2 regions of the Staphylococcus warneri genome follow, and region 2 is predicted to be linked to the other one. Evidence: predicted binding sites of a transcription regulator. Region 2 holds the regulator's gene; the other holds the start of a gene.
The links. Region 2 encodes LexA, which represses DNA repair genes until DNA is damaged. Its sites were predicted from a motif close to CGAACATATGTTCG; they were not measured.
Positions count from the first base shown of each region.

Region 1 (8,408 bases), 570 kb from region 2:
ACTTCAGATTTAATTATGGAAGAAGAAATCTTTGGTCCATTATTACCAATCATCAGTTATGATCAATTTGATGAAGCTTTCGAAATAATCCAGTCTCGCCCTAAACCTTTGAGCCTTTATTTATTTAGTGAAGATGAAAATTCAACGCACCGTGTGCTTAACGAACTTGCCTTTGGTGGTGGTGCTATTAACGATACATTGATGCACCTAGCAAATCCTAATTTACCTTTTGGCGGTGTAGGTCTATCGGGTATCGGTAATTATCACGGCAAATACTCATTTGATACATTTTCTCATGATAAATCATATACTTTTAAATCGACACGCTTAGAGTCGAGCCTATTTTTCCCACCTTATAAAGGTAAATTTAAGTATATTAAAGCATTTTTCAAAAATTAAAAAAATAAATCCCTTAAGCAATATCGCTTAAGGGATTTATTTTTTAGAACATGACACAAACACCTTCTGGTGCCTGAGTTGATTGATCTTTTAACGTCAATGTGCCTTTTTCTTTATCTCTTTCAAATACCGTTAATTTAGATTGGCCTTCTTGATGTGCACAAACTAAGTAATCATCTGATTCTGTGATATTAAAATCTCGTGGGAATTCATCACCACTTTTGACAATATCAACCAATTCAAGTTTAGCCCCATTTTCTAAGACTTTGTAAATTGCAATGCTATCATGACCACGATTACTTACATATAAGAACTGTTGGTCATGCGATAAATGTACTGCTGCAAGTTTAGTTGCACCATCAAAATGTTCTGGAATTGTTAAATGACGTTCTAATTCTTTAAAACGACCATCTTCATATTTAGTCACGCTAACAATATTTGATAATTCATGTATGACATATGCATATTTTCCATTTTCATGAAATGCAATATGACGCGTACCATCAGCTGCATTAAATTCTGAAACAGCATGTTCTTTCAAACCATTTTCACTAAATGTGTATGACACAAGTCGATCTGTACCTAAATCAGCTGCTACTACATATTGACCATCTGGTGTCTCGTTTAAAAAATGCACATGAGGATGTTCTTGTCTTTCATGAGGTCCAAGTGGATAGTCATGCGCTAGCTCCTGAATCAATCTCTCTATTTCACCAGTAGTCGGATTTAATTGATAAATTCGAGCTAATCCTGCACCATAAATTGCTTCAAATAGAAACTCACCATTTGTTGATACTTGAACATAACATCCTGTTCCCTTTTGAGAAGCCAAACATTTATTGATTAATGTTAATTCGCCATTTTCTGCTATTCTAAAACTTGCGACACCACAATTGTCTCCTTCTTTTGTAATAGCATATAGAAAATGATTATTTCTTGTTACATACGTTGATGCTTCTAGTTGGTAACCAGTCGCCACTTCAACTATTTGCCCATTTTGTTCGTCTAAATCAAATTGATAAATCCCTTGTCCATTCTTCTTCGTATATGAACCAATATAACCTTTAGTCATTTCGTCAACGCCTCCTTATCACTTACCTCTATTCTATTAAATTTATATATATAAAGACAAACGTTTGGGTATGATTTTAGTTATAAACCTCTATACTTAAATTTTATATCTTGATAACCACACATGATTCTAGCGAAATACCACTTGCAAAACAGAACGTATGTTCGTATAATAAAAGTATAAATATTGAGGTGATTGAAAGATGATTAAGGATTTAAATAATAATCAGTTGGACTATCGAAATATTCCGCGCAACCAATTGAATAGAAATATTCCAAAAGGCCGTGGCATGGTTAAATGGGCACCATTTGCTACCTTACCTGAACAATTTGAAACGATTCATCAATATATCATCGATCAAAATAAGGTTGATCGTCCTGTGCTTTCCGACGATCAATTATCTGATTTGAATTTTCGTTTACATCAGTCCTTGCAGTTAAATCAACCAGTAGTCGTACAGTATTATGATGATGGATACTTTAAATCTATCGAACTTAATATTGAACGTATTGATGCTATAACTTTTGAAGTTGAAGGATATCCATCTCATTCTTCTGATAAATTCAAACTTTCTTTATTAGACATTGTACGTATTTCCCCTACTTAATTTCTTTTAAAGCAAATAAAAAAGCCACTGATGACGATTTCATCAGTGACGCTTTCATTAATTTAATCTTTAAATTAATTATTATTTTCGATATCTGAAACGATTTCTTTAGTTTTTCTTTCGATATCTTCAAAGTCTTTTTTGAAAATATAAGCAAATGCAACTACACCTACACCTACAACAACTGTAGTGATAGCTACTAAACTAAATACAAATTTAAATAAACCTTTAATAAAGTTCCACATTAAAATTCACCTCTATATTTTATATGCATATCTACAATACATTATGATAGCATATTTATCGTTATCAATAAATACATACCCTTTTTACTATTTTTATAAGCTCACTTTATAAAAATTTTTATGATAAGATGTAACTATAAAAAAGACGACTGATTTATTCATCAGCCGTCAGTGCAATATTATAATTATTTGTGCCACCAATTATAAATTGCGCCTTTTATATAATCATATTTACTACGCATGATATCATCCCAAAATAAATTATTTCTCAATGCTATCAGTAACTAATTACAATTTTATTATATATATAATTACATAAAATAACAATTAATGTAACATTAACATTATATTACAAAGTGTAAATTTTGAATAAGGAGTACTTTCATATGCAAAACGTTCAATCTGAAATTATGTGCTATAGAGGTTCACATTATGATTTAGGTATACACACTGCCAAATGGTTAAAACAAACTGACCTCTTAAAAAACAGAGAAAAAGAATGGAAAAAGCGAATTCCTAGATTTGATATAGATGTTAACGAAACACATTCTATTTTTCAAACGTATGCACCTAAAATTTGGGAAGAACTCATGGGTATGCAAGATGTATTAAAGTTACCAACACGTCAAATGATTTTAAACTTTGCACATTATCGTTTTACTGATTTAAAAGAAAGTGGTTGTACCGTATTTAACGGAACCAATTATTTAGTAAGAAATTATGATTATCATCCTGCTACTTACGATGGCAGATATTTATTATATCAACCTAATGATGGCGGATTAGCACAAATTGGTCCAACATCAAGAGTAACTGGACGAATGGACGGAATGAACGAAGCTGGTTTAGTAATGGCTTATAATTTTATGCATCGTAAAAAGCCAGCAAATGGATTTGTATGTTATATGGTAGGTAGATTAATATTAGAACTCTGTAAAAATGTCGACGAAGCGATTCAACTGTTAAAAGAGATACCACACCGTAGTTCATTTAGTTATATTTTAATGGATCAATCTTTAAATCATGCCATCGTAGAAATTACACCTCGTGATATCAATGTCAGATATGATACTATTTGTACAAATCATTTTGAATTACTAACGCATGAAAATAGAAATTATACTAAAGAATCTAAAGAACGACTAGCACGTGTCATTAACCAAACACATACACAACTTGATAAGCATCAAGCATTCAAATTATTTAATGATCCACAATACGACATATATAGTAAACTTTTCAACAGTTGGTCTGGTACCATTCATACATCGATGTACGAACCACAATCACTTACGGCATGGATGTCTTTAGGTGAGAATCAGATACCTTCAAGTATAGATTTTAATACTTGGCTTAAAGGCGAAGAGCTCACGCAACGTACATTTGAAGGCGTCATTGATACAGATTTAACTTTTGCCACACATTAAAAAAGTACAAAACGAGAACAAATAGACCTGTCTCGTTTTGTACTTTATCTTCCTTTATTTTATGACTATATCTCCATCAACCGTATAAAATTCAAGAATATTGTCACTCTTCCCTACTTTACTTTCATGAAAATGTTTATTCTCAATTAAAGACTTTCCTTTACCTGGTTGTAATTTCAACAAAGTATTTTCTGGTTTATCTTTATAAGAATAATGAATATCGCCTTTTTTAGTAGATGCCTTGATATCGTTTCTTGATGACATATTATTAAAATGAATATCTCCTTCTCCTAATAAAAAAATAGAATCGCTAATATTGCTGTTATAAACATTAATAAAACCGTTATTTAAGTTTACATGATTATTTTTTAAAGTAGAATTTTTTATAGATAATTGTGAGCTATTAGCCTTAATATCTGAATCATTAACACTTAGATTTTTTAAATCCATATGAGAATTTGTACTCAATATTTTTAAATGATTAGTAGTAATGTTGTCAATGTTAAAATTACCACCTCTAGATACATAAGAAAAAGTATTTAATTTTATATTTGGCACCTCAATAACAATCTGATTGTCATCTTTTCTAAACGGATTCAAATTAATAGCATACCCTCTATTAACATTTTTTACTTCTGAAATTTTCAGAGTCTTATTCTTTTTATCTAAGTTTACTTTATTATCCCCATTATATTTCACTTTAAATTTAGACCCGTTAACCACTTTGACATTAGCGTATTCCGTGTTAATTGATATATTTTTAAAATTAGAGTTAGAATATGATTTATTAATTTTCGTTTCTTCATAATTCTGTTTATCAAAGGTAAACCAGCAAACTGTAGCACCTATAAAGAAAACAAGAAAAATGATAAGACCTGAAAACATTATCTTTCTCATCTTTTAACGCTTCCTTTAACTGTTTTAATATACCATCTCAAATATTTTAGAATGAGTCTATATATCGTTTCTAATACTTTAAATGTTATAACAATCAACATTAATCCGAGTCCTGTGTATGCTATTGAAAAAAGAATATTACTCACTGAATCATGTATCCCTTTATAGAAAGACGAAAAGACTAAAATTAAAGGTGCACAAATTAATAGCACGGAAACAACAAACAAAATTACGAATATCATACATATAAAGAACACTGGAATTAAAACTAAAAATACTGATAGCAAACCTAAACTTAATGAAGCCGTAACAGCTCGTAACGTATTATGAAATGTTGGTTTATATTCAGCATATTCAATCGCGCTATGCGCTTTTACCTGTTTAGCTATATCATTAGGCTCTTTTAGCGCTTTAACTATTTCCGCTTCAGATTTACCTTTCAGTTCCTCTTCATAAAAGTAATGTTCATAATCATACATTTTTTTATCTTTTTCTTTTCTAGGTAGTTCGTCTAATGAGACTTCTAATTCATTCAAAAATGTAATTTTATCCATAGTATTGTCACTCTTTCTATCTATTTTTTCAATTAGTTGCAATACTAATGTTCAACTATTTAGTTACTTACTAAAGAATTCAATCCGCTTCACGATATCATCTTTATATAAAATATTTAATTTCAAATGATGTTCACGATCTCGATAAGTCATTGATTGATAGTTCTTACCTATTTTACTTTTTTGATAATCACTACCTAAATTATGAATAACTTCATCAATATGACTCCCAATTCTAATACCAAAATTTGTATGTATCTCTTTATCTTTAACAAGTACAATGCCTTTAACAACGTGTTTCTTTTTATGAACTTTAACTGTTAAATCATCATGCTTTTTATGATTATAAAATGTGTAACGATCTACTTTAATATTTTTATTTACATTAAAATCTTTTTTATGAAATTGTTCATTTAAATGTATTCCATTTATTGATGCACCTGATAAATCAACGGTTTTTATATTTTTATAAAATGAAAGACCTATCAGAAGTAAAATGGCTAATATTAAGAATAGCATACTAATTATCCATCGATTCTGAATGCGCAAAGATGTTCACCACTTTCAACTTATTATAATAAATATAGCATAAGGTGTATTTAGTTTCATCTCACGGTAGGTATTTGCTAAAATGAGAGAATTTTTAAAATATTTTAATTTATTTACATTATGAAAATTGGTATAATATATAAAATGATTAAAGGAGGTTTTTTCGATGACCAATTTAGAAACATATTTTAAAAACAGTCAAGACATCGGACCTTATATTGAGCAGATGCAAGACAATAAAGACAATCTCGTTTCAATTTATGATTCCTTTAAGTTACCTGAAGATGATGAAAGATTACAGAAATTAAAATCATCTAACTATTCTAAAGTATTGGTAATTACCGAAGACTGGTGTGGCGATGCCATGATGAATCTTCCAATACTTAAACATATTGCTGAAGCCCTAGAATTAGAAGTCAAAGTGTTCCATAGAGATGATGATACACATCTTATAGACCAATATTTAACAAATGGAAAATCACGTTCAATTCCTATTTTTGTATTTTTAAATGATAATTTTGAACAAGAAACAGTTTGGGGTCCACGTGCTAAAGAAGTTCAATCATTTGTTACTAATTTGCGCGAAGATACTTTACCAAGTAAAGATCATCCGGATTATGAAGATAAAGTTAAAGAAACACATTTAATTATTTCAAATCGATATAAAACAGATTCCACTTTCTGGAAAGCAGTTTACAACTCAATTATTGATCAAATGATTTATAAATAACACCTATATATAACGAAGCTATTTGAGTAAGATAGCTTCGTTTTCTTTTGAAATCTCCCGTTTTAACGCCTTATTCTCTCTTAAATTAAAACATTAAAAACCGGGACTATAAAGCCCCGGTAATCACTTATTCTAAATATCTCTTTTAGCTGCATATAATACATTAACAATAAATAGCACTACGATTGATGCTATAGAAATAAACCATTGCCAATGTGTAAATGAAACATCGGACTCAGTCATTTTTTGTGTTAAATATGTGAATGGAATGTATTTAAATGACTTATGAATGTCATCACCGATGTTTGGAATTAAACCTACTAGCGGTTGGATAAATGGCACGATTAATAATAAGAAAATGCCTAACGTAAAGATAACAGCTGGTTTTTCAACTGCTAATGTAATTAAGAATAAAAATAATCCAAAGAATAGGAAAAAGATAAGATAGAACCAAATGTTAGTTAAAAAGTTATCTCCATCAATACTTTTACCTTTAGTTGTAGCTTCAATTACAATAATCACTATATATTGAACAAGTGTAAATAAAAATGAAATTAGAATCATAGAAATCGTTTTAGCAACAATATAACCAATTCTACTACTCATCTTATTCATATATAACTGAATCGTACCTTGTGAGTAATCTCGTGTAATTGTTTTGATAATAAATAATAAACCTGCAAATAAGAATAACCAATTGGCCATGATAAATACCATTGTATAGTCCACTTTATGACCAGGACTATAATTTGCCATCATAACAGCTTGAAAGACAGTTAAGCCTATAACAAGTATAAACGCAATGTATGTGAGCGGACTTTTAAAAATACTTATTAAATCATGCTTTACTAATTGTAAAGATCTCATTATTTATCACCTCTTTGATTAATATTAAAGTAAGTATCACGTAATGAACTTTTACGTGTTTCAATATATTTAGGATAAATATTGAGTTTCGCTAACGCTTCTAGCACATCTTTATAATTTTTTTGCGCTTTAATGATGATTTCTCCATTTTCTTTATTAGACTGTTGAACATGGAATTTTTCTGTCAACATTTCTAATGCCTTTTGATAGTCTTCTGTATCGATTGAAATTATCGTACTATCTTTTGGTCCACCATCTTTCATATTGACATCTTGTACGAATGTACCATCTCTTAAGAATACAGCCCTATCACAAATGAGTTCAATGTCCTCTAATTTATGACTAGAAATCAATATCTTCATTTCTAACTGTTTAACCAATGATTGAATTGTCTTCAATACATCAATTGAACCATCTGGATCCATACCATTTGTAGGTTCGTCTAAAATAAGGTATTTAGGTTTATTCATTAATGAAACTGCTATAGCTAATTTTTGTTTCATCCCCATTGAATATTTCTTCACTTTTTTCTTGATATACGGTCTCATACCGAATGCGTCAATGATATGATCTGCATATTCTTTGTCGAATCCTTTACCTAATACTTGTGCAAATAATTTTAAATTATATAATCCTGTTTTATTATCATATAGTTTAGGATGCTCGATTAAATATCCAACATTTTCATTATTTGGTAAATTAACTTTTCCTTCATAATTGATAATATTGCCATTCATTACTTTCATTAGCGTTGTTTTACCTACACCATTTTTACCGATTAATCCTACGATTTGACTGTTTCCAAAATCAAAGTCTATATGATCTATAACTGTATTTTGGCCATATTTTTTTGTTATTTGTTCTAACTTCATCGTAGACCTCCTTTAAAGTGTATGTTTCTTAATTTTATTTAGTTGTAACACGTAATTAATGATTAAAACTATAATACTTAACAGTACAAATCCATAATTTAAAAAATAAGAGTAAAATTGTGGAATTTGACTATGATTTAAAAATATATAATTAATTAAAATCAATGTGACGGATAATAGAAATGGTAA
Region 1 covers NZ_LR134269.1:867,711-876,118, reverse strand. Annotated here, with positions in the region: gene EL082_RS04255 (aldehyde dehydrogenase) at 1-399, shown strand, start outside; gene pglS (6-phosphogluconolactonase) at 443-1,471, opposite strand; gene EL082_RS04245 (YolD-like family protein) at 1,674-2,078, shown strand; gene EL082_RS04240 (hypothetical protein) at 2,153-2,323, opposite strand; gene EL082_RS04235 (C45 family autoproteolytic acyltransferase/hydrolase) at 2,710-3,750, shown strand; gene EL082_RS04230 (DUF4097 family beta strand repeat-containing protein) at 3,805-4,647, opposite strand; gene EL082_RS04225 (HAAS signaling domain-containing protein) at 4,644-5,201, opposite strand; gene EL082_RS04220 (hypothetical protein) at 5,265-5,750, opposite strand; gene EL082_RS04215 (thioredoxin family protein) at 5,917-6,480, shown strand; gene pmtD (phenol-soluble modulin export ABC transporter permease subunit PmtD) at 6,613-7,347, opposite strand; gene pmtC (phenol-soluble modulin export ABC transporter ATP-binding protein PmtC) at 7,347-8,219, opposite strand; gene pmtB (phenol-soluble modulin export ABC transporter permease subunit PmtB) at 8,232-8,408, opposite strand, start outside.
Region 1: the regulator LexA is predicted to act here: its motif matches at 1,625-1,638, upstream of EL082_RS04245 (YolD-like family protein).

Region 2 (8,408 bases):
AACAGATAGATCATTGGGCATTTGGAGATTCTAATGAAGAAGATATAAGTTTGGATGTTCCGAATAAACAAGAATTTGCCATAAATAATATTCAAATGAATATGTCAAAAAAAGAAGTGGAAGATAAATTAGGTAAAGCACGACGCATCACTTCTAATGAATATGGCACACATTGGTATACGTATTACGATGATGATTATAACCAATTCGTTATGATTAGTTATATTAAAGATAGAGTAAACGGTATGTACACTAATCAAAACTTAATCTCTTCGCAATCTAAAATAAAATATGCGACCCCTAAAAATAAGGTGAGAGATCGTTTAGGTAAACCTATTGATGAAATGAAAAAAGGGAATAAGCGGTTTGAAATACAAAACGATGAATATGACGTCTTTCACAAAAAGCATATATATACTACTGTCTTCTATGATAAACATGAACAGAATGGTGTCACAGCGTTATATCAAGTAAGTGATGAAATGGAAAATAGACTTCAAGAGCAATATGGTGCACCTTCTAAATCCTTGGAAAAAAGCTTTGAATTACAAGATTTTGATATTGTTAATGCAGAGAGAAAACAAAGACAATTATCAACGTTAAGTTATTCTAAATCCATTTCTAATACTGCTAGAAAGCATAGCAAAGATATGGTGGAAAATAATTATTTTGATCATACAGATTTAAAGAGGAAATCACCATTTGATCGATTGAAAGCAGATCACCATGACTTTAATGCCGCAGGTGAGAATCTAGCCTATGGACAACAAAATAGTATATACGCTCACGAAGGACTAATGAATTCATTAGGGCACAGAAAAAATATACTAAATGATAGCTTCTCAACTTTAGGCGTCGGCGTTGATTTTAATGATCAACGACAACCATATTGGACCGAAAATTATACTGGTTAATCGTTTAAAACAATATATGTTGGGGTACTAATTAGTTGTAAGGAAGTAGATAGAATGTCAACTAAATCAAAACAACAACCTGATATCTTAGAAAAAGTAAAAGAAGTTTTGAACAAGAATCAAAATAAAAAGGATTAGGCATGATGCCTAATCCTTTTTATATATATAGGGGGTTATGAGGATAAAATATGATTACATTTCTCTATATAAACCGATTACTTTTCCAACTACAATAACATTTTCTAAATAAATTGGATCCATCGTACTATTTTCGGGTTGCAATCTATAACGGTTCTTTTCTTTATAAAATCTTTTAACTGTCGCTTCATCGTCTTCTGTCATCGCAACAATAATATCGCCATTTTCTGCGATTGTTTGACTACGAACGATAACTTTATCGCCATCAAGAATACCCGCTTCAATCATACTGTCTCCAACAACATTTAAAATAAAAATATCGCTATTATGTGTGGAAGTTAAATGTTCAGGCAATGGAAAATATTCTTCAATATTTTCAACAGCAGTAATTGGAATACCTGCAGTTACTTTACCGATTACAGGAACATGAATTGTTTCTTCCATACTAATATTATCATTTAATTGTTCGCTAACAATTTCAATTGCTCTAGGTTTAGTAGGGTCACGTTTAATATAGCCTTTTTCTTCTAATCTTGATAAGTGACCATGAACAGTTGAACTTGAAGCCAATCCTACTGCTTCACCAATTTCTCGAACACTTGGTGGATACCCTTTTGATTGAACAATCTGCTTAATGTAATCATATATTTCACTTTGTCTTTTCGTTAATTCTCTCATATATAGGCACTCCCTAGTTTTATTTAAGTTTATTATAGCATCTCTAATAGTAAATAACAAACGTTTGTTCGTTAAAGTGTTGACATGGAACATCTGTTCTGTTAAATTATAAATACAAACAAACGTTCTAGGAGTGAGATTCATGTTAACAAAACAAACAAAGACATTTTTAACATATATAGCAGTATTTTTAGTATCTTGCCTTATCTTTTTAGTATTCTTCTTAAGTGTTAATCAAAGCGCACATTCAGAACAAACGTACGAAATGACAGATCATGAAATTCATCAGAATGCTAACCAAAATGAACATCAAACACCTAATAATAACGGGAACAGCGAACATAAATCTGGGTCTATGTTCGCATTAGCCCACTAAACACTAAAATAGAATAAAAAAGTAAAAGTGAGCGTAACGATTTGGTTATGCTCATTTTTTTGTTATATTCTATGGAAGGTTTATAAACGCTATATTATTATAAGAATATAAAAATATATGATATAAGGTTAGAAATTAACTATGGATATAATTGAACAATAATTGATATGAAAGTAGGAATTTGAATGTCTAAAAATGATTTAAATATTGATAGAATTAATGAATTAGCTAAAAAGAAGAAAGAACAAGGTTTAACCAACGAAGAAGCCAAAGAGCAATCTAAGTTGAGAAAACAATATCTTGATTCATTTAGAGAAGGGTTCAAAAAGCAATTAGAAAACACTAAAGTGATAGATCCAGAGGGTACTGATGTTACTCCTGAAAAATTAAAGAAAATTCAACAGAATAAGAAAGAAAAATAAGCGTGAAATTTTATCATTTTAGATTTATTTTAATAGAAAAACTGAGGGATTTTTCAGATTTTTCTTTATGAATTTATATTAAAATAAGTTATAATTAATTTGAGGTATTATTTGAAGAAGGGAAGAAAATATAATGTTTAATAAAGAAGATCAATTAGCAATCGATACGATTCGTGCTTTAAGTATCGATACAATAGAAAAAGCCAATTCAGGTCACCCTGGTTTACCAATGGGTGCAGCACCAATGGCATACACACTATGGACAAGACACCTAAATTTTAATCCCCAATCTAAAGATTATTTTAACAGAGATAGATTTGTATTATCTGCTGGACATGGCTCGGCGTTATTATATAGCTTATTACATGTATCTGGTAGCTTAGAAATGGATGAACTAAAACAATTTAGACAATGGGATTCTAAAACACCAGGTCATCCAGAATTCAGACATACTGATGGTGTAGAAGTAACAACGGGTCCACTAGGTCAAGGTTTTGCAATGTCTGTAGGTATGGCATTAGCAGAAAGTCATTTAGCAGGTAAATTTAATAAAGAAAATTACAATGTAGTTGATCATTATACGTATGTACTTGCGTCAGATGGCGACTTAATGGAAGGTATTTCACATGAGGCAGCTTCATTTGCCGGCCATAACCAATTAGACAAATTAATCGTTTTATATGATTCAAATGATATTTCATTAGATGGTGATTTAGACAAAGCATTTTCTGAAAAAACACAATCACGTTTTGAATCATATGGATGGAATTACATCTTAGTTAAAGATGGCAATGACTTAGAAGAAATAGATAACGCAATTAATAAAGCTAAATCTCAACAAGGACCAACTATTATTGAAGTTAAAACAGTCATTGGATTTGGATCTCCAAACAAATCAGGTACTAACGGTGTACATGGTGCGCCATTAGGTGAAGATGAACGTAAATTAACATTAGAAGCATACGGTTTAGATCCTGAAAAACGTTTTAATGTACCGCAAGAAGTGTACGATATTTTCAACTCTACAATGTTGAAACGTGCTAATGAGCATGAAGAAAATTGGAAAAATAAAGTTGAAGAATATAGTAAAGCTTATCCAGAATTAGCTGAAGAGTTCAAATTAGCAATAAGTGGTAAATTACCACAAAACTATGAAAAAGAACTACCTAAATTTGATGCAGATCATAATGCAGCATCACGTGCTGACTCAGGTGAAGTTATTCAAGCGTTAAGTAAGCACGTGCCATCATTCTTTGGTGGATCTGCAGACTTAGCTGGTTCAAACAAATCAAATGTTAAAGATGCTAAAGATTACGATAAAGATAATCGTGACGGTAAAAATATTTGGTTTGGTGTTCGTGAATTTGGTATGGGAGCAGCCGTTAATGGTATGGCAGCTCACGGTGGTTTACATCCATATGGAGCAACTTTCTTTGTTTTCAGTGATTACTTAAAACCTGCATTACGTTTATCAGCAATTATGGGCTTAAATTCAACATTTGTATTTACTCATGATTCAATTGCAGTAGGTGAAGATGGTCCTACGCATGAACCAATTGAACAATTAGCTGGATTACGTGCAATTCCTAACATGAATGTGATTCGTCCTGCAGATGGTAACGAAACAAGAGTTGCTTGGGAAGTTGCTCTAGAATCTGAAAGTACACCTACATCATTAGTACTTACACGTCAAAACTTACCAACTTTAGATGTTCCAGAAGAAACAGTAGAAGAAGGCGTGCGTAAAGGTGCTTATGTAGTTTATGAATCTAAAGAATCTCCTGAATATTTATTATTAGCAACTGGTTCTGAAGTAAGTTTAGCGGTTGAAGCAGCTAAAGATTTAGACGCACAAGGTAAAGGCGTTAGAGTTGTTTCTATGCCAAACTGGTTCGCATTCGAACAACAATCAGAAGACTACAAAGAATCTGTGATTCCTTCAAACATAACTAAACGTGTTGCTATTGAAATGGCATCAACATTAGGTTGGCATAAATATGTTGGTACTCAAGGTAAAGTGATTGGTATCGATGGATTTGGTGCAAGTGCTCCTGGCGACTTAGTTGTTGAAAAATATGGATTTACAAAAGAAAATGTTTTAAATCAAATTCGTGAATTTTAATTCATTGTTGATTTAAATATATTGCTGTAGCCTGAGACATTTAATTTATGTCCCAGGCTTCGTTTTTAAATAATAAAATAATTTATAAAGTACGTTTAATAAAATTAGAAAATTTGTTATGATTTTTGATGTGCATTATTTTAAGTCTTAAATTTGTCTTGAAATAAATATTTGAATCTAGTAAAATTCATTAGGATAAAGAAAGTGGGTGAAACAATGGCAACATGGTTAGCAATTATCTTAATTGTAATAGCATTAATCGCAGGTTTAGTTGGTGGTTTCTTCTTAGCTAGAAAATATATGATGGACTATTTGAAAAAAAACCCACCTATTAATGAAGAAATGCTACGTATGATGATGATGCAAATGGGTCAAAAACCTTCTCAAAAGAAAATCAATCAAATGATGACTATGATGAACAAAAACATGGACCAAGGTATGAAAGGTCAAAAGAAATAATATAAAAAGGGATTAAGGCAGTTATAAATTTCTGTCTTAATCCTTTTTATTTTTAGTTATGATTGTTCTATTAAATAAAATAACCAAATGTTCAGTTAAAATTGAAATGTATTTATAATATTGAAAGGATTAGAAGAATTATTAAGTCTATCGTTAAGGCATCCAACATTAATCGTTAAGTTTAATGTGAGGTGTTTATTTTGAATTTAGAACCAGATAGTATCAAATTAGGTATCGCGTCATTTTTATCAGTAATAATTGTTTCAATTATTGGTAATCGGCTAAAAGTGCATGTAGTGTTACAATTATTATTAACAGTTATCATAATGGTTCTATTATTATTCTTTTTCTGGAGGCTAGGATATTTAATTTACTATAAATGATGTGTTTTGAGTGAAAATGAATAGTCATTTGAAATGTAGTTTGTATCAGTAAAGTTTAATCATTATTTTGAAACTATCTTTATGAATAACAGTAAAAATAGAACTAAAAATATAAGTTAACAAATGCGTAGTGTCTTCATTTTTATAAGGTTATAACGGTTCAATTATTGATAAGAAATCATAAATAAAATAAGGTGTTAAATTGATTGATATTGGGATACCTATTTATTAAATTAAAAGCTATGAAAATATATACGTTTAATGATATACTAACACGTGATTAAAAAAGAGTATTGTAGTTTAGAATATATGAGAAGGTGTAACAGTGGCATATTTAATATTTTCAATTGTATTTGCATTCTTGATGGGTGCAGTTGTTATTGTGATTCGTATGAAAGCACAAAATTTTCCAGTCAATGAAAAGAAAATTATTTTACCACCATTTTTCATGGCAACAGGTGCTTTAATGTATGTAATACCATATTTCAGATTGACGGGAACTGAGATACTAGAATCATTAGTCTTAGGTGTATTATTTTCTACAGTTTTAATTTGGACATCTCGTTTTGAAGTAAAAGGTAGTGAGATTTATATGAAACGATCAAAGGCGTTTCCAATTATTTTGATATCACTATTAGTTATACGTACTGTTATAAAAATATTCATTAGTAATGAAATTGATCCAGGAGAAATTGCTGGTATGTTTTTCTTATTAGCATTTTGTATGATAGTACCATGGAGATTAGCGATGTATTACAAGTACAAAAAAGTAAAAAAATCTATTGTTCATTAAATATATAAAAGCCACTTATCTACCTAGATGAGTGGCTTTTTGCTTGAAATATATATTGAAAAGTAATATGATTAATACGAACAAACGTTCTATTCGGAGGTATAAAGATGAAGGTAATCCATACAGCAGATTGGCATCTAGGTCGAATTTTAAATGGTAAACAACTACTCGAAGATCAAAGATATGTATTAGAACAATTTATAGATCGAATGAAAGAAGAAAAACCAGATATGATCGTTATTGCAGGAGATTTATACGATACTACATATCCTGGTAAAGAAACGATTAAATTATTTGAAGAGACGATTGCCACGTTAAATATTGATATGAAAATTCCAATTATTTTAATTAGTGGGAATCATGATGGAAAAGAACGTTTGAATTATGGTGCGAGTTGGTTCGAACATAGCGATTTATATATAAGAACTCAACTTGAAAGTATGACACAACCAATTCATATAAATGGCATCAATTTTTACACATTACCTTTTGCAACAGTTGCTGAAGTGCAACATTATTTTAAAGATGATTCAATTCAAACGCATCAACAAGCATTAGATAAGTGTATAAGTTCTATGTCAGAAACGCTACAACCTCATGAAATTAATATTTTGATTGGCCATTTAACTGTACAAGGTGGTAAGACTTCAGATTCAGAAAGGCCATTAACGATAGGTACTGTCGAAACAGTAGAAAGAAAATCATTTAATATTTTTGATTTTGTAATGTTAGGTCACTTACATCATCCATTTAGTATTAATGAGGACATTATTAAATACAGTGGCTCATTACTTCAATATTCTTTTTCAGAAGTTGGACAACCTAAAGGTTATCGAGTAGTTAAGTTTAATCATAAAAATGATATTCAAGATTATTTTGTTCCAATAGAACCAATGAGAAAATTAGAAATTGTCACAGGGGATTATGAAGACGTCATACAGGAAAAGGCAAACGTATCAAATAAGAATAATTATATCCATTTCAAATTAAGAAACATGGCTCATATTTCAGATCCGATTATTAATTTGAAACAAATCTATCCTAATACATTAGCATTAACAAACGAAACGTTTGAGTACCATGAAGCAATTCAACATATAGAAATCAAAAAAGAAGATGATCTTTCAATTATTAATCATTTTTATAAAACGATAACCAATGAGCAATTAAGTGATATACAAGAAAAGAAAATTAACCAAATTATTAATGATTTGATGAGAAAGGAAGATTAATTACCTTGAAACCAATGATGTTAAAGTTGAACAATTTTGGTCCTTTCTTAAATGAAACAATAGATTTTAGAAATATAGATCAAAATCAATTGTTCTTAATTAGTGGTAAGACTGGTTCCGGTAAAACAATGATATTTGATGCCATCGCATATGCATTATATGGAGAAGCTTCAACTAAAAATAGAAAAGAGAATGATTTAAGAAGTCATTTTGCAGATGGTAATTCAGCAATGCAAGTGACGTTCGAATTTGAACTTAATCATAAACTATTTAAAATAGTTCGTACTGGTCCTTATATTAAAGAAGGTAATACAACCAAAACGCCCGCAAAGTTAAATGTTTTCGAGTATATAGAAAACGAATTTGATTTAAGGGAAAGTATGGTAAATGCAGGTAATCAATTTATTATCGACTTAATTGGTGTTAATGCTGAACAGTTTAGACAGTTATTTATTTTGCCACAAGGTGAATTTAAAAAATTCTTATTATCTAATAGTAAAGAAAAGCAAGGGATTTTAAGAACACTCTTTAATAGTGAACGATTTGAAGAAATTGAAAAACAATTAAACGAAAATGTTAAAAATGAAAAAATCCAAATTGAAGAAAGATATAAAAACATTGAACGATTATGGAATGATCTCCATACTTTTGAAAACGATGAGTTAGAAGAATTAAAAAGTATCAATGTACATCAAACAGACAAAATCATTGAGGTATTACATAGGTTTAATGAATTTGGTAAAAAAATAGGGAGAAAAAAGTATGAACAAAAGAAAAATAATGAAAATGAAATTGAAAAAGTAGAACAAAAGCTCAGTGATAATAAAGAGTTAGAATTAAATTTAAATGAGTTAAATAAAAGTGAAAGTACATTAAAGCAACTTAAGCAAA
Region 2 covers NZ_LR134269.1:1,440,803-1,449,210, reverse strand. Annotated here, with positions in the region: gene EL082_RS07000 (CAP domain-containing protein) at 1-914, shown strand, start outside; gene lexA (transcriptional repressor LexA) at 1,107-1,730, opposite strand; gene sosA (DNA damage-induced cell division inhibitor SosA) at 1,873-2,106, shown strand; gene EL082_RS06985 (DUF896 domain-containing protein) at 2,292-2,528, shown strand; gene tkt (transketolase) at 2,662-4,650, shown strand; gene EL082_RS06975 (YneF family protein) at 4,867-5,109, shown strand; gene EL082_RS06965 (CcdC family protein) at 5,818-6,285, shown strand; gene sbcD (exonuclease subunit SbcD) at 6,393-7,517, shown strand; partial or broken gene EL082_RS12220 (AAA family ATPase) at 7,523-8,296, shown strand.